Regions from separate parts of the Pseudomonas sp. A34-9 genome, predicted to be linked through region 3. Evidence: predicted binding sites of a transcription regulator. Region 3 holds the regulator's gene; each other region holds the start of a gene.
What was found. The regulator sigma-54, encoded in region 3, starts transcription at its own class of promoters, with help from an activator protein. The targets are predictions, from matches to a motif close to ANTGGCATNNANNTTGCTNT.
Positions count from the first base shown of each region.

Region 1: a site for sigma-54 is predicted at 1,811-1,830, ahead of glnK (P-II family nitrogen regulator). Genes of this name have one in related genera too.
Region 2: a site for sigma-54 is predicted at 3,389-3,408, ahead of glnA (type I glutamate--ammonia ligase). Genes of this name have one in related genera too.

Region 1 covers NZ_CP119967.1:6,299,291-6,304,469, reverse strand. Annotated here, with positions in the region: gene P3G59_RS28400 (N-acetyltransferase) at 1-282, opposite strand, end outside; gene P3G59_RS28395 (Bro-N domain-containing protein) at 479-991, opposite strand; gene P3G59_RS28390 (accessory factor UbiK family protein) at 1,358-1,618, opposite strand; gene glnK (P-II family nitrogen regulator) at 2,032-2,370, shown strand; gene P3G59_RS28380 (ammonium transporter) at 2,409-3,746, shown strand; gene P3G59_RS28375 (secondary thiamine-phosphate synthase enzyme YjbQ) at 3,962-4,387, shown strand; gene sutA (transcriptional regulator SutA) at 4,489-4,815, shown strand; gene P3G59_RS28365 (HAD-IA family hydrolase) at 5,006-5,179, opposite strand, start outside.
Region 2 covers NZ_CP119967.1:406,378-411,556, reverse strand. Annotated here, with positions in the region: gene typA (translational GTPase TypA) at 1-1,580, opposite strand, end outside; gene thiI (tRNA uracil 4-sulfurtransferase ThiI) at 1,720-3,174, opposite strand; gene glnA (type I glutamate--ammonia ligase) at 3,504-4,910, shown strand.
Region 3 covers NZ_CP119967.1:1,038,510-1,043,688, reverse strand. Annotated here, with positions in the region: gene lptB (LPS export ABC transporter ATP-binding protein) at 1-642, shown strand, start outside; gene P3G59_RS04405 (RNA polymerase factor sigma-54) at 830-2,323, shown strand; gene raiA (ribosome-associated translation inhibitor RaiA) at 2,397-2,705, shown strand; gene ptsN (PTS IIA-like nitrogen regulatory protein PtsN) at 2,718-3,182, shown strand; gene rapZ (RNase adapter RapZ) at 3,185-4,042, shown strand; gene P3G59_RS04385 (HPr family phosphocarrier protein) at 4,058-4,333, shown strand; gene P3G59_RS04380 (ZIP family metal transporter) at 4,440-5,179, opposite strand, start outside.

The sequences.
Region 1 (5,179 bases), 1.3 Mb from region 3:
AAGAATCTGTTTGTACCATATAGCCAAATCCAGACCTTTCGCATCTTTACTTTTCCAGTCTGCAACGTCATCCCAAGGAAAAATTGTTGGCCCCTCCCAGAGAAAGTATTGCTTTATCGCTGCTGGGGTAATTGGCTCAAATTTGACCGCTGCTGCATCAATATTTGGGATTCTCGGGGCAATGTCCTTGAGAAAGAATTTGTAGGCGATCTTTCGCGAGTTTGATCTGAATGTCTGGTTACGAAGATCCGTTGCTTTGCCTTTCCTTCTCATTGTTTTCATCTGTTTGGATCTGGTCGCAGAAGATAGCCAGCAGAGAGGGGGCAGCGAAATCAGACGTGGGGGACGCGTTTTGTAGGACGTTACTTCTGTGAGTGGAGGATTTCGGAGTAGGGGGGGTGGAGATAACGAAGACACAAAAAAGGTCATTTCAGTGGTATCACTGAAATGACCTTTGGTGAGGTTGCAGCGCAAAAATTCAGATCAATTGCAGAGCTTTTCTCCACCATGAGTTCACAACCGTGCGGTTTACTTGTTCTCGCTCCGTCACCATGTGTGGCACATCCTGCAACCGAATCCACGGCTGGTTATTCCAGTGCAACAAACTCAACGACATATCCGGCCAACTGAGCAGGCTCAGGTGTGGGCGTTCGCTTGTGGTGGGCGCTTGAGTGTCGCGCAGGGTGGGAATGACCTGATGGGTGAGCCATTCGCGCAGCGCTCGGTATTCGGGGCAGTAGTGGTAGACGAGGAGGGCGTAGATACCGGATTCGCTGATCAGCAGGGTGTTTTCGATCTGGTGGTGGATCAGGGTTTTGCGGGTTTGGTATTGGTCGGGGTCGAGTTTTCGCAGCATGCGTTCGTTGAGGTAGATGTGGACCAATCGCCCGAGGTCGCGGGCGGAGAACCAGGGTTGGTTCTGGATGAGGAGGGCGTGGAGGGGAAGTTTGTGGCGGGTGAAGAGGTAAGGCTTTAAATAGGTTTCTTCCATGGTGCAGTTCTCGGGGTCGAATTGAGAATACTGCCTCTGAACGTCGCCAAACGAAAAGGGTGGCAGCTATGCGCAGGTTGGCGAACCGGGAACCCCGAAATCCGGCAGACCCGAAAGTCTCCCACGCAAAGCCGCCATAACTCGAGAGGGGGAAAAGCGCCCTGTACGAATGTGGTCGTTCTTGCGTCGAGGATTTCCAGGTCGCCAAACCCGGTGCTGAACATTCAGCATCGGGTGAGCTTAGAAACCTGGGCTTTTCGGCGCAATCGGACGGCGGTGGTGCAAGTTGTAGGACGTTGCCGAGATGATTGAAGGGCTGAAGATCAAAAGATCGCAGCCTTCGGCAGCTCCTACAGGGGGAGCGGATTATTCAGCAGGCGGCGTCAGCTTCGCTTCCATCTCGGCAACTTTGGCTTCGAGGCTCTCGAGGCGGGCACGAGTGCGTGCCAGTACAACCATCTGACTATCAAACTCTTCACGGCTGACCAGGTCGAGTTTGCTGAAGGCGCTTTGCAGCAGCATCTTGAACTGGCTTTCGATTTCGGCTTTCGGCAGCGGGGTGTCGCCGCTGAACAGGCGGGAGGCGGTGCCGCTCAGGGCGTCGAGGAAGTCTTTAGGCGCGAGCATGGTGGATGTCCTGGAAACAATGGCCGGCAGTGTATCACGCAGTGTCTATAGTCAATCTCGCGGTCAGGGATGCACGCTTTTCGCGCAGGCGGACGGACGGCGACGCACCGTTGTTGTGCGTATACGCAGGGCCTTTAGCACGGGATGGCGTGCGGCAGCGGCCAAGGGATTGAAATCAGGGGATTTTGGCGAGATGGCAAGGTTTCTGCTTAGTCACCTTCGACCCATGCACTGATGCAGTCGCTGTGACGAATGCAGTGCGGCAGACGGAGCGGGGAGTTTCGTCAGCAGCGGTTAGCTGGCGTCAGTCGGGCAGGTAAGGCCGACGATGCGTTACAAAGCCAGGCACTGCGCTTAGACTTGAGTCGGGTTTGTTTTCCTGGGGCAAGTCCACCAATTCGGGAGAGAGTTTCATGAAGCTAGTCACTGCCATCATCAAGCCGTTCAAGTTGGACGACGTGCGCGAGTCGCTGTCCGAAATCGGCGTGCAGGGCATTACCGTTACTGAAGTCAAAGGCTTCGGCCGGCAGAAGGGTCACACCGAGCTGTATCGCGGCGCGGAATATGTGGTCGATTTTCTGCCCAAGGTGAAAATCGACGTGGCCATCGACGACAAGGATCTGGACCGGGTGATCGAGGCGATCACCAAGGCGGCCAACACCGGCAAGATCGGTGACGGCAAGATCTTCGTGGTCAATCTGGAACAGGCGATTCGCATCCGTACCGGCGAAACCGATACCGACGCGATTTAAACGCCGCCACAAACCCCAACGCCCCAGGAGAAAACAATATGACTCTGCGTAAATTCGCAGGGCTAGGAGCCCTGTTGTCCATCGTAATGCCCAGCCTTGCCATGGCGGCAGACGAAGTGGCGGCCCCAGTCCTCAATTCCGGCGACACTGCCTGGATGCTCACCTCGACAGCCCTCGTGCTGTTCATGACCATCCCCGGCCTGGCGCTGTTCTACGGCGGCATGGTTCGCTCCAAAAACATTCTTTCCGTGATGATGCAGTGCTTCGCCATTACCGGTCTGATCAGCGTCCTGTGGGTCATTTATGGCTACAGCATCGCGTTCGACACCACCGGCATGGAGCAGGGCGTCGTCAACTTCAACTCCTTTGTCGGCGGCTTCGGCAAGGCGTTCCTCGCCGGCATCACGCCAGCCAGCCTGACCGGGCCTGCGGCGTTGTTCCCCGAGGCGGTATTCGTCACCTTCCAGATGACCTTCGCGATCATCACCCCGGCGCTGATCGTCGGTGCGTTCGCCGAGCGGATGAAGTTCTCCGCGATGCTGATCTTCATGGGCATCTGGTTCACCCTGGTATACGCACCGATTGCGCACATGGTCTGGTCCGGTAACGGCGGCCTGTTGTGGGACTGGGGCGTGCTCGACTTCGCGGGCGGCACCGTGGTGCACATCAACGCCGGTGTAGCCGGTCTGATCTGCTGCCTGGTACTGGGCAAGCGCAAAGGCTTCCCGACCACGCCGATGGCACCGCACAACCTCGGTTACACCCTGATGGGCGCGGCGATGCTGTGGGTTGGCTGGTTCGGCTTCAACGCCGGTTCCGCTGCGGCCGCCAACGGCACTGCCGGCATGGCGATGCTGGTCACTCAGATCGCGACCGCTGCTGCCGCGCTGGGCTGGATGTTTGCCGAGTGGATCACTCACGGCAAACCTAGCGCACTGGGCATCGCTTCGGGTGTGGTCGCCGGTCTGGTCGCGATCACTCCGGCTGCCGGCACCGTGGGCCCGATGGGCGCACTGGTCATCGGTCTGGCGGCAGGCGTGGTGTGCTTCTTCTGCGCCACTACCCTGAAACGCAAACTCGGTTATGACGACTCCCTGGACGCGTTCGGCGTACACGGTATCGGCGGTATTCTCGGTGCGGTCCTTACCGGTGTCTTCGCTGCACCATCGCTGGGTGGCTTCGGCACCGTCACCGACATCGCCGCACAAGTGTGGATTCAGTGCAAAGGCGTCGGCTTCACTGTCATCTACACGGCGATCGTCACCTTCGTCATCCTCAAGGTTCTGGACGCAGTGATGGGTCTGCGAGTGACCGAGGAAGAAGAGTCGGTCGGCCTCGATCTGGCACAACACAACGAACGCGGCTACAACCTGTAAGTACGCGCATCAAAAAACTTGCCCGGTTCGCCGGGCATTTTTTTGCCTGGAATTTGTCATTGAAGTGAAGGCTGAAAGGATTTTTCGTACGGCTTTGGTCGTGTTTACGACGGGCGTTTTTCTGCGGCCAATGGCTTACATCATTGCAGGAATATTAGGGCCTTTGTTTTTTCCCTGAGCGCGCTAGAATGCGCCCCGAACGTGCGGAGAACTGTATGTGGCAACAGACTCTGATAACCCTGCGGGCACGGCCCCGGGGCTTTCATCTGGTAACGGACGAGTTACTCGCTGGCCTGCCTGAACTCAGGGCGTGCCGGGTCGGTCTGTTGCATTTGTGGCTGCAGCATACCTCGGCGTCGTTGACCATCAACGAGAACGCCGATCCGGCGGTCCGTCGCGACTTCGAACGATTTTTCAATCGTCTGATCCCACAAGGAACAGACGGCTATGAGCATAACGACGAAGGCCTGGACGACCTCCCGGCGCACTTCAAGGCCAGCGTGCTTGGCTGCCAGATCAGCCTGCCGGTTTCGGCAGGTCGCCTGGCACTGGGCACCTGGCAAGGCGTTTATCTGGGCGAGCACCGTGATCATGGCGGTGCCCGAAAAGTCCTCGCCACCTTGCACGGTGAAGGGGCATAACCGCTGGTCAGCAGCGGTTAACGATTTTTTAACGGCGACTTTCGACAGTTGCCAAAGCTGGTCTATAACTAATCTGCTTTTCGCAAGTCATGAGGTAGAACATGAGCGACGATGATCTGGAAAACGACGACCTCGAAGTAGGCGACGAAGACGAGGCCGAGGAAGGTCTGGAAGCAGCAGCGGAAGACGTTGCTGACGACGATGGTGGCGACGATGCGCCGGCCCCGGCTGCCAAAGGCAAAGCCAAGGCTGCGGTGTCGGTAGACGAGTTGCCGAGCATTGAGGCCAAGAACAAGGAACGCGACGCCCTGGCCAAGGCCATGGAAGAGTTCCTGTCGCGCGGCGGCAAGGTTCAGGAAGTGGAGGCCAATGTGGTCGCCGATCCTCCGAAGAAGCCGGACAACAAGTACGGTAGCCGCCCTATCTGAGGCGTGCCGCTTGCTTGCTGAAAAAGCCCGCCGTCGCTGCGGGCTTTTTCATGGGTGAAATAAAGTTATCGAAACGAATGCAATTCCCTGTGGGAGCGAGCCTGCTCGCGAAAGCGGTGGGTCAGTCAACATCAGTATTGAATGATAGAATGCCTTCGCGAGCAGGCTCGCTCCCACAGGGGGTAGTAGATCAGTTCGAGAGGGTATTCCAGCGTGCGAGCACTGCTGGCAAATCGCTCAGGCTACGAATCTCGGCATCCGGCAAGCGATCCGCTTCCCAGGCCTTGCCCGCCGGGTTGAACCATATCGCCCGCAACCCCGCCTGCTGTGCCCCGGCAATGTCATCGCCCGGATGATCACCGAT
Region 2 (5,179 bases), 630 kb from region 3:
TTCTGACCAACGATTTGACCGTTGTAGATCTCCTGGCCGTGTTCTACGAACAGCTTGCCACGAGCCTGCAGGGTTTCCAGCGAGTAAGTCAGTGCCTTGCCGGTTTCAACCGAAACCAGAACGCCGTTCTGACGGCCGGACATGTGGCCCGACTTCACTGGAGCGTAACGGTCGAAGATCGAGGTCAGGATGCCAGCACCGTTGGTCAGGGTCAGGAACTGGTTACGGAAACCGATCAGACCGCGAGCAGGGATGTTGTATTCCAGACGAACACGGCCCTTGCCATCCGGCACCATGTTGCTCAGGTCGCCCTTACGCAGACCCATCTCTTCCATGACCTTGCCCTGCGATTCTTCAGGGATGTCGATGGTGACGTTTTCGAACGGTTCCTGCTTCACGCCGTCAACTTCACGGATGATCACTTCAGGACGGCCCAGGGCCAGCTCGAAGCCTTCGCGACGCATGGTTTCGATCAGTACCGAGAGGTGCAGCTCACCACGGCCGGATACCTTGAACTTGTCAGCCGAGTCGCCTTCTTCAACGCGCAGTGCAACGTTGTACAGCAGCTCTTTGTCCAGACGATCCTTGATGTTACGCGAGGTCACGAACTTGCCTTCTTTACCGCAGAATGGCGAGTCGTTTACCTGGAAGGTCATGGAAACGGTTGGCTCGTCAACGGTCAGCGGCTTCATCGCCTCGACGGTGTTGATATCGCACAGAGTGTCGGAGATGAACAGCTCGTCGAAGCCGCTGATGCAGACGATGTCGCCGGCCGCTGCTTCTTCAACGTCAATGCGGTGCAGACCGTGGTGACCCATCAGCTTCAGGATACGACCGTTGCGGCGCTTGCCGTCGGCGCTGATAGCGACAACCGGGGTGTTCGGCTTGACGCGACCACGAGCGATACGGCCAACACCGATAACACCCAGGAAGCTGTTGTAGTCCAGAGCGGAGATCTGCATCTGGAACGGACCGTCACGGTCAACGGCCGGAGGCGGAACGTGGTCGACTACCGCTTGGTACAGCGGGGTCATGTCTTCAGCCATGTCGGTGTGATCCAGACCGGCAATGCCGTTCAGGGCCGAGGCGTAAACAACCTGGAAGTCCAGTTGTTCTTCGGTCGCACCGAGGTTGTCGAACAGGTCGAAGATCTGGTCCAGAACCCAGTCCGGACGCGCGCCTGGACGGTCAACCTTGTTGATCACCACGATTGGACGCAGGCCGGCTTCGAAAGCCTTCTTGGTCACGAAACGGGTTTGCGGCATAGGGCCGTCTTGAGCGTCAACCAGCAGCAGAACGGAGTCAACCATCGACATTACGCGTTCAACTTCGCCGCCGAAGTCGGCGTGGCCCGGGGTGTCCACGATGTTGATGTGGTAGCCGTTCCAGTTGATGGCGGTGTTTTTCGCCAGAATGGTAATACCGCGCTCTTTTTCCTGGTCGTTGGAGTCCATCACGCGCTCGTCGTTGAGCTCGTTGCGCTCCAGAGTGCCGGATTGACGCAGGAGTTTGTCTACCAGGGTGGTTTTACCATGGTCAACGTGGGCGATGATGGCGATGTTGCGTAGATTTTCGATCACTTGTGTATCTCGATCAGAGGATTCGGTTTGCTGACAAGTCTTGGCAGCGATTAGCAGTAGTGTCCGGCATGGCCGTTACAGCTTGACGGCGGTGTCGGGGGGCCGGTGACGCAGGCCACAGGCAAACAGCCCCGGGCACTTAGCTCGGTCGATAAACGCGCACATTGGCATGCCCCTCACTGAGCAAATGGTGAGCATGCAGGCGACTCATCACGCCTTTGTCGCAATACAGCAGGTACTGGCGAGTCGGATCCAGCTCCTTGAAACGAGCGTTCACTGCGTAGAACGGCATCGTCTGTACTTCTACGCCAGCGAGTTCCAGCGGCTCATCCTCGGCGGCATCCGGGTGACGGATGTCGATCACGATCTGGCCGGCCAGTGCTTCGCTGACTTCTTCAATCTGTACGTCCTGGCCCAATTCGTCGATCACCCGATCGATCGGCACCAGTTTGGCGTTTTCGAGCGCACGCTCGAGGACTGCCATGTCGAATTCTTTCTCTTCGTGTTCAACGCGACCGCGTTTGGCGGCGGTTTTCGGATTGACCGAGATAACGCCGCAGTATTCCGGCATGTGCCGGGCGAAATCGGCAGTGCCGATCTCGTTGGCCGTGTCGATGATGTCCTGCTTGTGCGCCACGATCAGCGGACGCAGGACCAGTTTGTCGGTCACACAGTCGATCACCGACAGGTTCGGCAGCGTCTGGCTCGACACCTGGGAGATCGCCTCGCCAGTGACCAGCGCCTCGATCTGCAGGCGGTCGGCGATGTTGGAGGCCGCGCGCAACATCATACGCTTCAATACGACGCCCATATGACTGTTATCGACTTTGCCGAGAATTTCGCCCAGCACTTCTTCGAACGGAACACTGACAAATAGCACGCGTTGCGAGCTGCCGTACTTCTTCCAGATGAAATGCGCGACTTCCATCACGCCCAATTCATGGGCACGACCGCCCAGATTGAAGAAGCAGAAGTGCGTCATCAGGCCGCGACGAATGATCTGGTAGGCCGCAACGGTCGAGTCAAAGCCGCCGGACATCAATACCAGCGTCTGCTCGAGGGCGCCGAGCGGGTAGCCGCCGATGCCGTTGTGCTGGCTGTGGATAACAAACAACCGTTTGTCGCGAACTTCGATGCGAACTTCGATTTCCGGCGCTTTCAGGTCGATACCGGCAGCACCGCACTCACGGCGCAGCTTGCTGCCGACGTATTTTTCGACGTCCATCGAGCTGAAGGTGTGCTTGCCGGCGCGCTTGCAACGTACCGAGAAAATCTTTCCGGCCAGCGCATCGCCGTAGTGCTGTTTGCACTTCTCGGTGATGTCGTCAAAGTCGCCCAGCGGGTACTCGTCGATCTGCAGAAAGTGCGCGATGCCCGGCATGCAGGTCAGGCGCTCACCCATCTCTTTCAAGGCTTTGGGGTCGGTAACGCGGGTTTCCAGCTCGAGATTGTCCCACACGCCGTTCACCACCACGGCCGGGTCCAGGTCGCGGAGCACGGTGCGGATGTTCTTGGCCAACTGGCGGATGAACTTCGTCCGGACAGGTCGGCTTTTGATGGTGATCTCGGGGAAGACTTTTACGATTAGTTTCATGAAAACAGCGCGCGAACGGCCAGCCGAAAAAGGGGGGCGCGGATTATAGCGGAAATTGCTCAAGGTTTAACCAGTTAATGTGCAGAAGGTTTTGTGCGCACCAAAACGGGTCATTTTTGATTCAAGGCGCTACATTAGAGGGCGAGATTTTCCGCATTCAGGCGCTTTACACCTTAATAAGCGTGAAATTGGGGCAAAAAACCCATGCTGGGGCACTGGCATGCAATTTGCTGCCTTGTGAGGCAGGTTGCCTTGGCAGAGTATTCGCGCCGGCATCACCCAAATTCTAAGGGCATCCATTACTAAGCCCGAAGCCACCCGGAGGACATATGTCGAAGACGGTTCAACTCATCAAAGATCATGACGTCAAGTGGATTGATCTGCGCTTCACGGACACCAAAGGCACTCAGCACCACGTGACCATGCCGGCTCGCGATGCGCTGGATGAAGACTTCTTCGAAGTCGGCAAAATGTTCGACGGTTCCTCCATCGCTGGCTGGAAAGGCATCGAAGCCTCCGACATGATCCTGATGCCGGTTGACGAAACTGCCGTTCTCGACCCGTTCACCGAAGACGCCACCCTGATCCTGGTGTGCGACATCATTGAACCTTCGAGCATGCAAGGCTACGACCGCGACCCACGTGCGATCGCCAAGCGTGCCGAAGAACACCTGAAAGCCACCGGTATCGGTGACACCGTGTTCGCCGGTCCAGAGCCTGAGTTCTTCATCTTTGACTCGGTGAAATTCAAGTCGGACATCTCCGGCTCGATGTTCAAAATCTACTCCGAGCAAGGTTCGTGGATGTCCGACCAGGACATCGAAGGCGGCAACAAAGGTCACCGTCCAGGCGTCAAAGGCGGCTACTTCCCGGTTCCACCGTTCGACCACGACCACGAAATCCGTACCTCCATGTGCAACGCACTGGAAGAAATGGGCCTGACCGTCGAAGTTCACCACCACGAAGTGGCAACTGCCGGCCAGAACGAAATCGGCGTCAAGTTCAACACCCTGGTGAAGAAAGCCGACGAAACCCAAACCCTGAAGTACGTTGTCCACAACGTTGCTGACGCTTACGGCCGCACCGCGACCTTCATGCCGAAGCCACTGTACGGCGACAACGGTTCGGGCATGCACGTACACATGTCGATCTGGAAAGACGGCAAGAACACCTTCGCAGGTGAAGGCTATGCCGGCCTGTCCGATACCGCTCTGTACTTTATCGGCGGCATCATCAAACACGGTAAGGCCCTGAACGGCTTCACCAACCCGGCGACCAACTCCTACAAGCGTCTGGTACCAGGCTTCGAAGCGCCGGTGATGCTGGCCTACTCGGCTCGCAACCGTTCCGCTTCGATCCGTATTCCTTACGTGTCGAGCCCGAAAGCCCGCCGTATCGAAGCACGCTTCCCGGATCCGGCTGCCAACCCGTACCTGGCCTTCGCAGCACTGCTGATGGCCGGCCTGGACGGTATCCAGAACAAGATCCACCCAGGCGACGCGGCTGACAAAAACCTGTATGACCTGCCGCCTGAAGAGGCGAAAGAGATCCCGCAAGTTTGCGGCAGCCTGAAAGAAGCCCTGGAAGAGCTGGACAAGGGCCGCGCGTTCCTGACCAAGGGCGGCGTATTCTCCGACGACTTCATCGACGCTTACATCGCGCTGAAATCGGAAGAAGAAATCAAGGTTCGCACCTTCGTACACCCACTGGAATATGAGCTGTACTACAGCTGCTGATCCGGTAGCGCTGCGCTATGCGGCGTGAGTGAAAGAGGCCTCCTTCGGGAGGCCTTTTTTATTGCAGATCAAAAGCCCCTCACCCTAGCCCTCTCCCAGAGGGAGAGGGGACTGATCTCCATGCTTTTCAGAACCTGAGTTCACATGGCAATTTCAGGTCGATAAAATTTGTCAGAGCAACCCGGTCAATCCCCTCTCCCTCTGGGAGAGGGTTAGGGTGATGGCGTTACCAGATGTTTACCGGGTTGGGCCAACCGCCGCGTCTGGCC
Region 3 (5,179 bases):
GGCCAGATCGTCGGCCTGCTCGGCCCGAACGGCGCCGGCAAGACGACCTGCTTCTACATGATCGTCGGCCTGGTACAGGCCGATCAGGGCCGCGTGCTGATCGATGATCTGGACGTCAGCCACCAGCCGATGCACGGTCGTGCAAAGGCCGGGATCGGCTACCTGCCGCAAGAAGCGTCGATCTTCCGCAAACTGTCGGTGGCCGACAACATCATGGCCATCCTCGAGACCCGCCAGGAGCTCGACAAGGCCGGCCGTCGCAAGGAGCTGGAAAGCCTGCTGCAGGAATTCCACATCACCCACATCCGCGACAACCTCGGCATGAGCCTGTCCGGTGGTGAGCGCCGCCGTGTGGAGATCGCTCGCGCGCTGGCAACGGCACCGAAATTCATCCTGCTCGACGAACCGTTCGCCGGTGTCGACCCGATTTCCGTCGGCGACATCAAGCAGATCATCCACCACCTCAAGGCCAAGGGCATTGGTGTACTGATCACCGACCACAACGTCCGTGAGACGCTGGATATCTGCGAAACCGCTTACATCGTCAACGACGGTCAGTTGATTGCCGAGGGCGATGCAGAGACCATCCTGGCCAACGATCTGGTCAAGGAAGTGTATCTGGGCCACGAGTTCCGCCTGTAAGCGCAACAGTGCCCGGTGCGCCGCCCGGGCGCTGTATCGATTCAAGCAGGATTTAATACGCTTTAATTGTTACAGCGCTCTAGGCAAACACTTCAGTTTCAGGCATATAATTTGCTTAAGTTTGGCGCTTCGGCGCCCTGTAGTGGATGGCGCATAGCGCCGGCGAATAAGGTGTTAAGCCCCTGCCATGAAACCATCGCTAGTCTTGAGAATGGGCCAGCAGCTGACGATGACACCGCAGCTGCAACAGGCCATCCGTCTGCTCCAATTGTCGACCCTGGATCTGCAACAGGAAATCCAGGAGGCTCTGGAATCCAATCCGATGCTCGAACGCCAGGAAGAAGGCGACGACTTCGACAATTCCGACCCCTTGGCTGACAACGCCGAGCAGAAGCCCAATACCGAGATCCAGGAACCGTCCTATCAGGAAACTGCCCCGACGGTGGATAACCTCGAGGAGGGCGAATGGAACGAGCGCATCCCCAACGAGCTTCCGGTCGACACCGCCTGGGAAGACGTCTACCAGACCAGTGCCAGCAGCCTGCCAAGCAGCGATGATGACGAGTGGGACTTCACCACCCGCACCTCCGCCGGCGAGAGCCTGCAAAGCCACCTGCTTTGGCAACTGAACCTTGCACCGATGTCCGACACCGATCGCCTGATCGCCGTGACCCTGATTGATTGCATCAACAATCAGGGCTACCTGGATGAAACCCTCGAGGAAATCCTCGAAGCGTTCGATCCGGAACTGGACATCGAACTGGACGAAATCGAAGCCGTCCTGCACCGCATTCAACAATTTGAACCAGCCGGTATCGGCGCCCGCAACCTCGGCGAGTGCTTGCTGCTGCAGTTGCGCCAGTTGCCTGCCAAGACCCCATGGCTGGCGGAAGCCAAACGTCTGGTCACCGACTATATCGACCTGCTCGGCAGCCGCGACTACAGCCAGTTGATGCGCCGGATGAAGCTCAAGGAAGACGAACTGCGCCAGGTCATCGAACTGGTGCAGAGCCTGAATCCGCGCCCGGGTTCGCAGATCGAGTCAACCGAAGCCGAATACGTCGTCCCTGACGTCATCGTGCGCAAGGACAACGAGCGCTGGCTGGTCGAACTCAATCAGGAATCGGTGCCACGCTTGCGCGTCAACGCCCAGTACGCCGGTTTCGTCCGTCGTGCCGACACCAGCGCCGACAACACCTTCATGCGCAATCAGTTGCAGGAAGCCCGCTGGTTCATCAAGAGCCTGCAGAGCCGCAACGAAACCCTGATGAAAGTTGCCACCCAGATCGTCGAGCATCAGCGCGGTTTTCTGGAGTACGGCGACGAAGCCATGAAGCCGTTGGTCCTGCATGACATCGCCGAAGCGGTCGGCATGCATGAATCAACGATTTCCCGGGTGACCACGCAGAAATTCATGCATACCCCGCGCGGTATTTATGAACTGAAATACTTTTTCTCCAGCCACGTCAGCACCTCCGAAGGCGGCGAATGCTCGTCCACGGCGATCCGCGCGATCATCAAGAAACTGGTTGCCGCGGAAAATCAGAAAAAGCCGTTGAGTGACAGCAAGATCGCTGGTTTACTGGAGGCACAAGGCATTCAGGTGGCTCGCCGCACCGTCGCCAAGTACCGCGAATCCCTCGGGATCGCGCCTTCGAGCGAACGCAAGCGGTTGATGTAAGCCACGTTACAGCGTTCCAGTGGCAGGCTATCCAGCCTGCCGCTTTATGCACTGGCAACGAAGGAGAAGCTGTATGCAAGTCAACATCAGTGGACACCAACTGGAAGTGACCCAACCTCTGCGTTCCTACATCGAGGAAAAACTCCAACGACTGGAGCGACATTTCGACAAAATCACCAACGTGCAAGTCACGATGTGCGTCGAAAAGCTGAAGCAGAAAATCGAAGCCACCTTGCATATACCCGGCAGCGAAGTGGTCGCCAACGCAGAAGATACTGACATGTACGCTGCGATCGACTCACTCACCGACAAGCTGGATCGCCAACTCAAAAAGCATAAGGAAAAGACCCAGAGCCTCCTCCAGGGCGCGACCGGTCGTTAACATCCCTAACCCATGATCCGACTTGAAAGTATCCTGACCCCCGGCCGTTCCCTCGTGAACGTGCCGGGCGGCAGTAAAAAGAAAGCCCTCGAACAAATTGCCAACCTGATCGCCCGCGAAGTGCCGGATCTGGCCATGCAGGATGTCTTCGAGGCGTTGATTGCCCGTGAAAAACTCGGTTCCACCGGTTTTGGTAACGGCATCGCCATCCCCCATTGCCGCCTCAAGGGTTGCGAAGCGCCGATCAGTGCGCTGATGCACCTTGATGCTCCGATCGATTTCGACGCCATTGACGGCGCTCCGGTTGACCTGCTGTTTGTTTTGCTGGTCCCGGAAGCTGCCACCGATGCACACCTGGAGTTACTGCGCCAGATCGCCAGCATGCTGGATCGTAAGGAAGTGCGCGAAAAACTGCGCAGCGCACCGAGTAGCGAAGCCTTGTATCAGGTCGTCCTGAGCGAGCAGAACGGGCATTAATCATGCGCTTGATCATCGTCAGCGGCCGTTCCGGCTCGGGTAAAAGTACCGCTCTGGATGTCCTTGAGGACAACGGCTATTACTGCATCGACAACCTGCCGGCAGGCTTGCTGCCGGAACTGGCCGAACGCGCGCTGATTCACACTGAGCTGGCGCAACCGCTGGTGGCCGTATCGATCGATGCGCGCAACCTGCCGAGTCACCTGACGCGCTTTCCCGAGCTGCTTGAAGATGTCCGGGCCAAGCACATCCAGTGCGATGTCCTGTATCTGGACGCCGACGAAGAAACCCTGCTCAAGCGCTTTTCCGAGACTCGCCGTCGCCATCCGCTGAGCAACGCCAACCGCTCGCTGGCCGAGGCGATCCAGGACGAAACCGCCCTGCTCGGCCCGATCGCCGACCTCGCCGACCTGAAAATCAACACCACCAATCTGAACCTGTACCAGTTGCGCGACACCATCAAGCTGCGCTTGCTGAATCAGCCGGAGCCGGGCACGGCGTTTCTGGTCGAGTCATTCGGCTTCAAGCGCGGCATGCCGGTAGACGCGGATCTGGTCTTCGATGTGCGCTGCCTGCCCAATCCGTACTGGAAGCCGGAACTGCGCGCGCAATCAGGTCTGGATGCCCCGGTGGCTGAATACCTGGCCGCACAGCCAGAGGTCGAAGAAATGTTTCAGGACATCTTCACCTACCTGCACAAGTGGCTGCCACGCTTCGCTGCGAGCAACCGCGCCTACGTCACCATTGCCATTGGCTGCACCGGCGGGCATCACCGCTCCGTCTACCTGACCGAACGTCTGGGTCAGGCCCTGCAGAAAACCCTGAAGAACGTCCAGGTTCGCCACCGCGACCTCACTTAAAGGATTCACACCGCGATGCCTGCTCTGGAAATCGAAATCATCAATAAATTGGGGTTGCATGCACGTGCGTCGGCCAAGTTTGTCGGGGTGGCTGGGCAGTATCCGGATTGCACGATCAGAGTGGGTCGTACACCAGAGACCACGGTTGATGGCAAAAGCATCATGGCGATGATGATGCTGGCGGCTGGCAAGGGCACCAAAATCTATCTGAGCACTGAAGGACATCAGGAACAGGAAGCGCTGGATGCGCTGGTGGCGTTGATCAACAACTACTTCGACGAAGGCGGCTGACAGGCCAACATCAAAAGATCGTCCGAACGCGGCCCGAGCCTTCGGCAGCTCCTACAGGGAATGCATTCCAATGTAGGAGCTGCCGCAGGCTGCGATCTTTTGATCTTCAACCCAACGCGGTATCCATCACCATCATCAGACAAAACCCGATCAACAAGCCAAGACTCGCCAGTTTGTCATGACCATGACGTCGTGATTCCGGGATGACCTCGTGAGTCACTACCAGCAACATCGCCCCCGCCGCCAGTGCCAGTCCCAATGGCAACAATACCTGCGCCAGACTGACCAGCCACGCACACAGCAACGCAAACACCGGCTCGACCAGACCTGATGCCGCGCCAATCAAAAACGCTTTGACCCGCGACATCCCCGCCCCGGCCAACACCAGCGCAATCACCAGACCTTCCGGCACATCCTGCAGGGCGATGCCCATGGCCAGGCTGTCCGCATCCGGCATGCTGCCGCCGGCGGAAACGCCAACGGCCATGCCTTCAGGAATGTTATGGGCAATGATGGCAAATACGAACAGCCAGATCCGCGGCGCAATTACCGGATGCTCCGGCGTGCCCACCAGCGTTTCCGGCGTGGCTGCGGACAACTGACGATCGACCAGATACAGCCCGAATGCTCCAAGCATGATGCCGAAGCAAATCAGGCCACTGGATGACCACGCTGTCAGGCCCAGGCTTTCGGCGGCAGCAATGCCCGGCACGATCAGCGAAAACGCCGTCGCCGCCAGCATCACCCCGGCACCAAAACCCAGCAAGGTATCGCTGAGTGCCTGGGGCATGTGCCGAATCACCAGCACCGGGACAGCGCCAAGCGCCGTGCCGAGGGCGCAGATCG